2 regions of the Vreelandella lionensis genome follow, and region 1 is predicted to be linked to the other one. Evidence: predicted binding sites of a transcription regulator. Region 1 holds the regulator's gene; the other holds the start of a gene.
What was found. The regulator FliA, encoded in region 1, starts transcription of late flagellar genes. The targets are predictions, from matches to a motif close to CTAAAGTTNNNNNNNNNNCNGCCGATA.
Positions count from the first base shown of each region.

Region 2: fliD (flagellar filament capping protein FliD) is a predicted target of FliA. The motif match lies at 2,345-2,371, and genes of this name have one in related genera.

Region 1 covers NZ_JBITWC010000008.1:101,623-106,044, reverse strand. Annotated here, with positions in the region: gene flhF (flagellar biosynthesis protein FlhF) at 1-745, shown strand, start outside; gene ACIGG6_RS06880 (hypothetical protein) at 742-1,341, shown strand; gene ACIGG6_RS06875 (flagellar protein FlhE) at 1,513-1,863, shown strand; gene ACIGG6_RS06870 (RNA polymerase sigma factor FliA) at 1,890-2,591, shown strand; gene ACIGG6_RS06865 (motility protein A) at 2,631-3,446, shown strand; gene ACIGG6_RS06860 (flagellar motor protein MotB) at 3,451-4,122, shown strand; gene ACIGG6_RS06855 (sensor domain-containing diguanylate cyclase) at 4,146-4,422, shown strand, end outside.
Region 2 covers NZ_JBITWC010000036.1:15,319-19,740, reverse strand. Annotated here, with positions in the region: gene ACIGG6_RS17090 (UDP-glucose dehydrogenase family protein) at 1-717, shown strand, start outside; gene fliD (flagellar filament capping protein FliD) at 895-2,250, shown strand; gene fliD (flagellar filament capping protein FliD) at 2,463-3,857, shown strand; gene ACIGG6_RS17075 (hypothetical protein) at 4,020-4,422, opposite strand, start outside.

The sequences.
Region 1 (4,422 bases):
TGCTTGGCTGGCACTGACTCGCCTTCAGCACCGTCAGCCAGCGGGCTGGCAGCCACGTTTGGTGCGTTGTGCAGGAGATGTTGCGGTTCATCTGCTGCCTACCCTGCCAGACGCTGAGGCGCTGGCTTGGCTAAACGCTCAGCATCTGACGTGGGTCAGCATGGTGCCCGCGAGCCAGCGGGTATACTGCCAGGGCGAGCGCTATACCCTGCGCTCCCTGTTCCAAGAAAGCACCTTAACCCATAGCGTGGGCATTCGTTTCCGCGGGCAAAGCATGCAGCTTTCCAGCGCCTATGTTGAAGCGCAGGACGTATCAGGTAACCCCGTATTGGCGTGGGTCGGTGAGGTAAGCGACCCTGAAAGCACTAAGCGAATCGTGCGCCGCTACTGGCTAACGCCTGCACGTTTGGGCAGCGATGTGTTAACGCTTTTAATCACTCAACTGCAGAGTGACGGACTGGCATCGCTCACCAAGCGTGCTTGGCAGCAGCTTAAAGAGGCCGACGGTGGTGATGTCAGCAGCGAGCTGCGCCTGCTGATGGCCAGCGGCGCGGCTGCAGTAGCTGGCCATCTAGATATCGTTGACGATGAGGACGCTCAGGCCCTGCGAGCCGATTTGCTGCGCTTGTTAGGAACCCAGCGCAAGCGGCGTGATACGGCACTGCTTGATGCATTAGTACACGTTCTGATGGCGCGCGATGCCATTCGTCAGCTAGGTAGCGTCAGTCGTGAGGGCGTGGTATGAGTGGCCAGGATCAGGCGGCTGGCCTGCGCAAATGGGCCGATTTACAGCGCCAGCAGCGCGGTGCTGATGAAGTCGGCCATAACGTGGAAAGTGACGAGACAGTGCCTGCCGCTCCCGTTAACGAAGAGGAAGCCGCCGCGTATACCCAGGAGGCTATGGCACCGACGGTAGCTGCTGCTGCCGAGCCTGCCACCGTGGCGCCTCCAAGACCGAAAAAAACGTTAGTGGTAGTAGGCTTACCTCATGCTGGCGCAGCGCAGGTGGACAAAGTGCGAGGTCGGCTGGGGCAATGGTCGGCCCTTGGGAGGCAATGGGCAGGTGACCCACAGGATTGGGATGTTCATATTGTCATGCCTGACAGCGCCTCGCTGACTGACTTAGCCGAGCGTTACTCACGCTGGGCGTTGTGGATCAACAGTGATGCTGACGCCTTTGCCACTATGTACCGAGTGTTGCGCCAATTACGCGAGCATGGCGGTCCGCAGCGTCTTCTAGCCCTTCATGAACCCCACCTGCCGCGCCAGGGGTTGCTGGATAATTTGGGCAATGCTTCCGCTCGTTATTTAGATATTGAGCTTCTGCTGCTGGCGCGCTAGCGGCGGGCCAGGGTGCATTTGTCGCTCAAGGGGAGAGTTATGCAGAGTTTGGCGAGTTGGGTAAGTAACGCTAAGCAGATGGCTATTGAGGCGTTGATAAAACCTGCAAAGTTGTTAACAGTAAGAAAAATGGGCTGTTTAGGGCTAGTAGCAGGGTTATGGTTTTTCGCGTTGAATACGCAGGCCGCAACCGGTAGTTGGAGCAGCCAAGTGCCTAGTGTGATGGTAGCAATGAGCGACCGTACCAGCAGCAGCCAGGCGATAACCCCGCCAGCGGGCGTCCCGCTGCGTAATGCTGCGCTGTCGCGAATTCAATGGCGCTTTGAGTCACCGCCGGGAACGCCTGTGAACGCTTGGCTATGTCATCCTGAACGCTGTGTTGCACTATCAGGCATGCGCGGTAGCACGACCGCTCTATCGGGAATGTTGGCGAGCGCACCGCTGTACTTTCGGTTTACGCTGCAGCCAGGGCAACGCCCTGTGCGAGTACAGGGGTTACAAGTGATCGTGAACTATCAGTAAAGGTTGTTAAGCCGCGAGGCACGAGGATGTATACAGCACAAGGCAGGATCAAACAGAGTGAGCTGTTAACTCAATACATGCCACTGGTGAGACGTCAGGCCTTAACGCTGCAGGTAAGGTTGCCCGCGAGTATTGAGCTGGATGATCTGATCCAGGCGGGTATGGTGGGCTTGTTAGAGGCATTAGGGCGCTTTGATGCTGCCCAGGGAGCAACATTTGCTACCTTTGCAAGCCAGCGCATCCGGGGCGCGATGATGGACGAGCTGCGCACTCGTGACTGGCTGCCCCGCAGCGTACGCCGCTCGGCACGGGCGGTAGATGATGCTGTGCGTCGTTTAGAGCAGCAGCTGGGGCGCCCCCCGGAAGAGGGGGAGATTGCCCGTGAACTGGAGATGCCGCTAAGTGATTACCAGCAACTGCTCAACGATACCAATAGCGGGCAATTATTGCCGTTCGAAGAGCTCATTGCGGATGGCGGCGAGCCTGCGGGGGACGACACTCACCGACAGCCGTTTGAACAATTATTGGATGAACAGCAGCGGCAAACGCTGATCGACGCCATTGAAGCACTGCCCGAGCGCGAGAAGCTGCTAATGGCGCTGTATTACCAAGAAGAGATGAATCTAAAAGAAGTGGGCGCTGTGCTCGGTGTCACCGAATCACGGGTTTCACAGCTTCACAGCCAGGCGGTGAGTCGGCTGCGTGCTCGCCTACATGAGACTAATTAACCCTCTCACTCACTAACCATAACCGGCGAGGAGCCGTTGATGAATCCATCTACGCTGATCGGTATATTTGCCAGCATGCTGCTGTTGGTAAGCGTTTTATTTTTTACCGCAGAGTCGCCCGAGAGCTTTATTAACCTCCCGGGGCTTGCCATTGTCATCACCGGTACGCTGGCGGCCACGTTTATCAGCTATCCGCTGAAAGAAGTGCTGCGTGTGGTGCGTCTGGTTGGTTTAGTTTTCCGCCGTGAAAACACCTATGTGCGAGATGACATCAATGAGTTGGTTTCCATGTCGCGCCTTTGGTTTAAGGGGGATGTTAGAGCGGTTGAGAAAGAACTGGAACATACCCGTAATCCGTTTTTGCGCACCGGTATTCAACTGGTCATTGCAAATACAAAAGAGGATGAAATCTTCGACATGCTGCGCTGGCGTATTGCGCGGCTGAAAGCCCGCGAGCATGCTGAAGCCCAAATTTTCCGCACCATGGCCACCTATGCACCGGCCTTTGGCATGATTGGTACTTTGGTAGGCTTGGTCAACATGCTCGAAGTGATGGACGCGGGTGACCTGGAAGTAATTGGGCCTCGGATGGCGGTGGCGCTATTGACTACCTTCTATGGCATCCTGTTGGCCAACTTGGTGTTTAAACCGATTGCCGTGAAGCTAGAGCGGCGTACGGAAGAGCGTCTTATCACTATGAACATGGTGCTGGAAGGCATTTCGCTAATTACCAAGCGCCGCCTGCCGTCGTTTATTGAAGAGACGCTTAATTCCTTCGTAGCGAATTACCACGACGAAATTCGTGACGCGAACGTTAAGCCTCGGCCCGATATGGGTTCCGCATTAAAAGGGTAGCGTCATGCTCGACCGCGATTCACGGCATGCTTTAGAGCTTCCCGCCGAAGTGGGAGAGAGTGACGAGAGCTGGCTGACCAGTTACCTGGATGTATTGACGCTGCTGATTACCCTGTTTGTACTGCTGTTGGCGCTTACGCCATCCGGCGGTGGCGAAGGGAGTGAAAGCAGTATCATGGATCCCTCGAATGCCGTTACGTCACTGCCATTGGCTAGCTTAGCCACAGGAATACTTCCCCGCCACGATGGCTTACATCCCCAAATGGCAGGGCTTGATATCCCTGGGGTGAGTGTCTCCCAGGGACAAGAGGGCGTTACGCTACGTATTGACGATAGCCTTTTATTTCCCAGTGGCAACGATGTACTAACGCCCCAGGGGCAAGTTGTGTTAGAACGGCTCTCTTCGGTGCTACAGACTTTTGATGGTCAAATTTCCATTGAGGGCCACACCGATAACGTGCCGATCGCGACCGCTCGGTTTCCGTCGAACTGGGAGCTTTCAGTGGGGCGGGCCATCGCAGTGGTACGCCAGTTAGAGCGGCAGGGTATTGCCATTTCACGTATGCGGGCCGTCGGCTATGCTGACACCCAACCCATGGAAAGTAACGCTACTGCGGAAGGACGAGCTGCCAACCGACGCGTTGAGCTGTTGCTGAAGCAACAGGTCGAGGGGTAAAGAGATATCTCGAGGCTATCTTCGTGTCGAAGCAACGTTCTCTACTTCAATCGTTTGGCGCTGTCATGGTGCTGGATGAAGAGTGTAGACACATTCAAGCGGTGAGTAACAATCTCACCCAACTGCTGGGCATGGCTGAGCCAGCACACCAGCCGCTGACGTTAGGCAGCGTGTTGGGCAAACGGCTAAGCCGTCGGCTAAGCAAGGAGCTCCAGGGGCAACAGCGGCTAGCGGGGCCATTAGCGTTTAGCCGTGGCGCTATTCGCTTTCAACTGCACGCTTACCGCACCGAGAGTAGCG
Region 2 (4,422 bases), on a different contig from region 1:
GTGCGAGCGGCAGAACTGACGAAATATGCCGCCAACGCCATGCTGGCGACCAAAATTAGTTTCATGAACGAAATGGCGAATTTAGCGGAGCGCTTAGAGGTTGATATTGAAGATGTACGCCGGGGTATCGGAAGTGACCCGCGTATTGGCTATCACTTTATTTACCCTGGTTGTGGTTATGGCGGCTCTTGTTTCCCCAAAGATGTGCACGCCCTTGAGCAAGCTGCTTTGCAATTAGGTTACACGCCGGAATTATTAAAAGCCGTAGAAGCCGTTAATCAGCGCCAAAAACAAACGCTTTACACAAAACTGCAAGAGAGCCTCGGTAACTTAGAGGGGAAAGTGATTGCTATTTGGGGGCTAGCATTTAAGCCCGGCACCGATGATATGCGCGAAGCGCCCAGCCGAGCACTGATGGAAGCCCTGTGGGCAGCAGGCGCAAAGGTGCAAGCGTTCGACCCGGAAGCGATGGGTGAGTGCCGAAGGCTTTATGGCGAGCGTGACGACCTGATGCTCGCAGGCGATCGCATACAGGCAGTAAAAGGTGCAGATGCACTGGCCATCTGTACAGAGTGGAAAGAGTTTCGCACCGTTGACTTCACTTGGTTAGCAAGCCAGCTAAACAATAAATTAGTGGTAGATGGGCGTAATTTATATGCGCCCAGCGCGTTGAGTGAGGCGGGTGTTTGCTATGTGGGTGTCGGTAGAAAGTCTTAATAAACAGAAGTTTATAGCTTTGGTTTGCTGTTTCTGATAAATGGGTAAGCCCAGGGCTAATAAATTTGTTAAAGTTAATAGTCTCAATGCCGAATAAATAACTAATTAGCTAACTTGAATAATGGCTGCCGCAAAATCGGTAAGACGGCCGCACAACGCGAAAAAGGGACGGTACGCATGGCTTCCATTTCATCACTTGGTATCGGTTCAGGGCTGGACCTCAACGGCTTGCTAGATCAGTTGCAAGAAGCTGAGCGTGGCAAACTTGCGCCCATCGAGCAGCAACTGGAAACCCAGCAAACCAAAATCTCTGCCTACGGGCAGTTGCAAAGCGCCCTTTCCGAATTTCAAAACGCCGCAGAGGCACTTAACGACAGCGACCTCTACGAGAGCCTCTCTACTAATGTAGGGGGAGAAGCAATCACCGCCACGGCAGATGGCGAAGCGCAGCCCGGCAGCTACAACGTAACGGTTGAAACGCTAGCAACCCGCGGCACCTTAGCCTCTGAAGGCGTCACGGCTGTTGATGAAGCGCTCACTACAGCAGAACAAACGCTTACTTTTACCTTTGGTGAAGGGGCCACGCAAACCACAAAAGAAGTGACCATTGCGGCAGATAGCACTCTTGAAGATATGCGAGACGCCATCAATGCAGACGAAGATTCCGGTGTTAACGCCACCATTGTGTTCGATGGCACGGATTACCGGTTAGCACTTAGTTCAAGCGAAACAGGCGCGGATGCCTCAATTGCAGACTTCAGCTTCTCAGGTACTGCGCCGTTTGCTGCGGATACAACTAACACTCTTCAAACGGGTACTGACGCAGCACTGAATGTGAATGGCATCGCCATCACTAGCCCTACTAACCAGGTAGAAGGTGCCATTCAAGGCGTCACACTGAACCTTCAGGAAGAGGGGGATAGCACTGTGTCGGTAGAGCAAAACACCCTGGCAGTGCGTGAAGCGGTGACGGGCTTTGTAGATGCATACAACGACCTAAAAGGCACCATTGGCGACCTCACCAGCTTTAATGCTGAAACCGGTGCCGCAGGTGATCTGCTGGGCGATAACGCCGTGCGTACAGTGGAATCTCGATTGCGCAGCGTGCTTGGTAGCGGTATTGAAGGCCAATTTTCAATGCTTAGCGATATCGGCATTTCGCTACAGCGTGATGGCACGCTCGAAGTTGATAGCGGCAAACTAGACGACGCCATTGCCAATAACCAAGACGCTCTCTCGGCCTTTTTTGCAGGCGGTGCTGAGGACGACGGCATGGCAGGCCAACTGAATCAAACCGTTGAGCAGCTTTTGGGCTCGAATGGCGCTGTGTCAGGAGCGAAGTCGGGGGCTGAAAGTCGCATTGAGTCGCTAGGCGAACGTTATACCCGAATGGAGCAGTCCATCGAGCAAACCATTTCTCGCTACCGGACCCAGTTTGGCCAGCTGGATACGATGATCTCTCAAATGAACCAAACCAGCAGCTACCTCACCCAGCAGTTTGATGCGTTAGATGCACAGCTAGGACGAGAATAATACCAATTCTGTTTAGCTATCTCCAAAACGCCTGCGATAAGCAGGCGTTTTTATTAGGTTATTATACAGACGCCATTAAACGCCTGAAAAAGCGCTAAAGTCTTCCGTTGTTCCGTCGATAAAAATGTTATTAAATTTCAACAAGCACTCCGTACCTGACTAAGTGTTTTGGATGACTGTTGGTTTAGCCTTTTGCATTGAGGAACATCGGCATGGCGACAATAACCTCTCTAGGCGTTGGCTCTGGCTTGGACCTCACCGGCCTATTGGACCAGCTACAGGCAGCTGAGCGTGGCAAGCTTGAGCCCATTACGCTTCAAAAACAGCAGCAACAGGCGAAAATTTCCGCCTATGGCCAGCTGCAAACATCAATGAATGCTTTCCAAGACTCACTGGCGAAAATCAATGACTCGGCGCTTTATCAAAGCCTCTCTGCCAATGTGCGGGGCGATGCGATTAAGGCTACTGCCACCGCTGATGCACTGCCGGGTAGCTACCGTGTAGAGGTGTCGAAACTCGCGACGACAGGCTCTCTAGCATCTAGCAGAGTGACCACGAGTGATACCGATACTGCGCTGGATCTGCAGGGTGCCACCGCCATTCAGCTCACTTTTGGCAATAGCGATACGGTTAAAATCGATCTTGCTGCCGACAGCAGCCTGACCGACATTCGCGATGCCATTAACGCCAACAAAGACTCCGGCGTAAACGCCACCATTATTAACGATGGCACGGGCTACCGGCTGGCGCTTAGCTCTAAAACGACCGGCGCGGATGCCGCTATTGCCAGCTTTAGCTTTGTAGATGCAGCCGGAATCACGGTAACAGGCCCCTTTGCAGAAGATGCCGCCACCAAGCAAGCTGGTGAAGACGCCGCGCTAACGGTCAATGGCATTGCCATTAGCAGCGCTAAAAACCAGATCGAAGGCGCCATCCAGGGCGTTACCCTTAATTTAGCGGAACTTAGCATTGCCGATGGCGGAACTGCCACCAGCACGGTTAATGTAGAGCGCGATACGCTCAAGCAGCGCGAAGCGATTAGCGGTTTTGTAAAAGCGTTTAACGACCTAAAAGGCACCATTGGAAAACTCACCAGCTTTAATGGCGACAGCGAAACCGCCGGTGAATTGGTAGGCGACAGCACCGTGCGCACTATCGAAAGCCGCCTGCGTAGTGTGCTGACGGGCAGCGTAGCAGGGAGCGAGCTTTCCACGCTTAACCAGCTAGGCATTACCCTGCAACGAGATGGCACGCTGGAAGTAGATGACGATAAAATCAGCGACCTAGTCGCCAATAACCCCCAGGCACTCAGTGACTTTTTTGTGGGTAGCGACGGGGATGGCTTGGCCTCACAGCTCGACAGCACCGTAGAGCGAATGCTTGGCGATAACGGTGTAGTAAAGCTAGCGATTAGCGGTGCCGAAAGCCGTGTAAAAAGCCTGGATGAGCGCTATGAGCGCATGGAAAAAACCATCGAAGGCACCATTTCCCGCTACCGCACTCAGTTCGGCCAGCTAGATAGCATGATTGCCCAGATGAACAGCATGAGCTCCTACCTAACCCAGCAGTTTGAAGCATTGGACTACCAGCTAGGCCGTAAAAAGTAGCTAACGTCACGGTAGCCAATAACGTCGTAAGCGGCCTCAATGAGCGATAAGGTGAAAAGCTCGGGTAGAGGCCGCTTTAGCAGACGAAGGATTTCGGCACCCTTCTTAATGCGCCCCATATGATTGCAGGGCACAACAACGAAGCAACCTAACCCCTTCCAGCTACTCCCCCTCTCGGTACATGGCCGCCAAACTCTCTTCCGTGATGGGCTTACGCTTAGCATCCAAAATTTTGCCACCCAGCGCCGCCACCTCATGGGTAAAGGTAATTAAATCCTCCGGGTTGCGCGACACCTTCCGCGTGTTCAAAAAGCGGATCAAGATCGACACCCCCTGCACCGGCGTATGCTCCCCCTCTTTATGCTCTTTATGTAGCGGCGGCAGTTTACCCGGCGAGGTAGCGCTAGCCAGCATAATTGGGTAGCCCTGCGGCCCCGGCGGAAGGTGGAAGGCGCCTAGCTCCGCCTCGTAAAAGGCGTTTTTCGCAGTGAGCATTTCTCCCAGCGCTTGGTTAATGGCTTGGCTGGGCGCATCAAACATCACAAACAAACACTGCTGGGTCGGC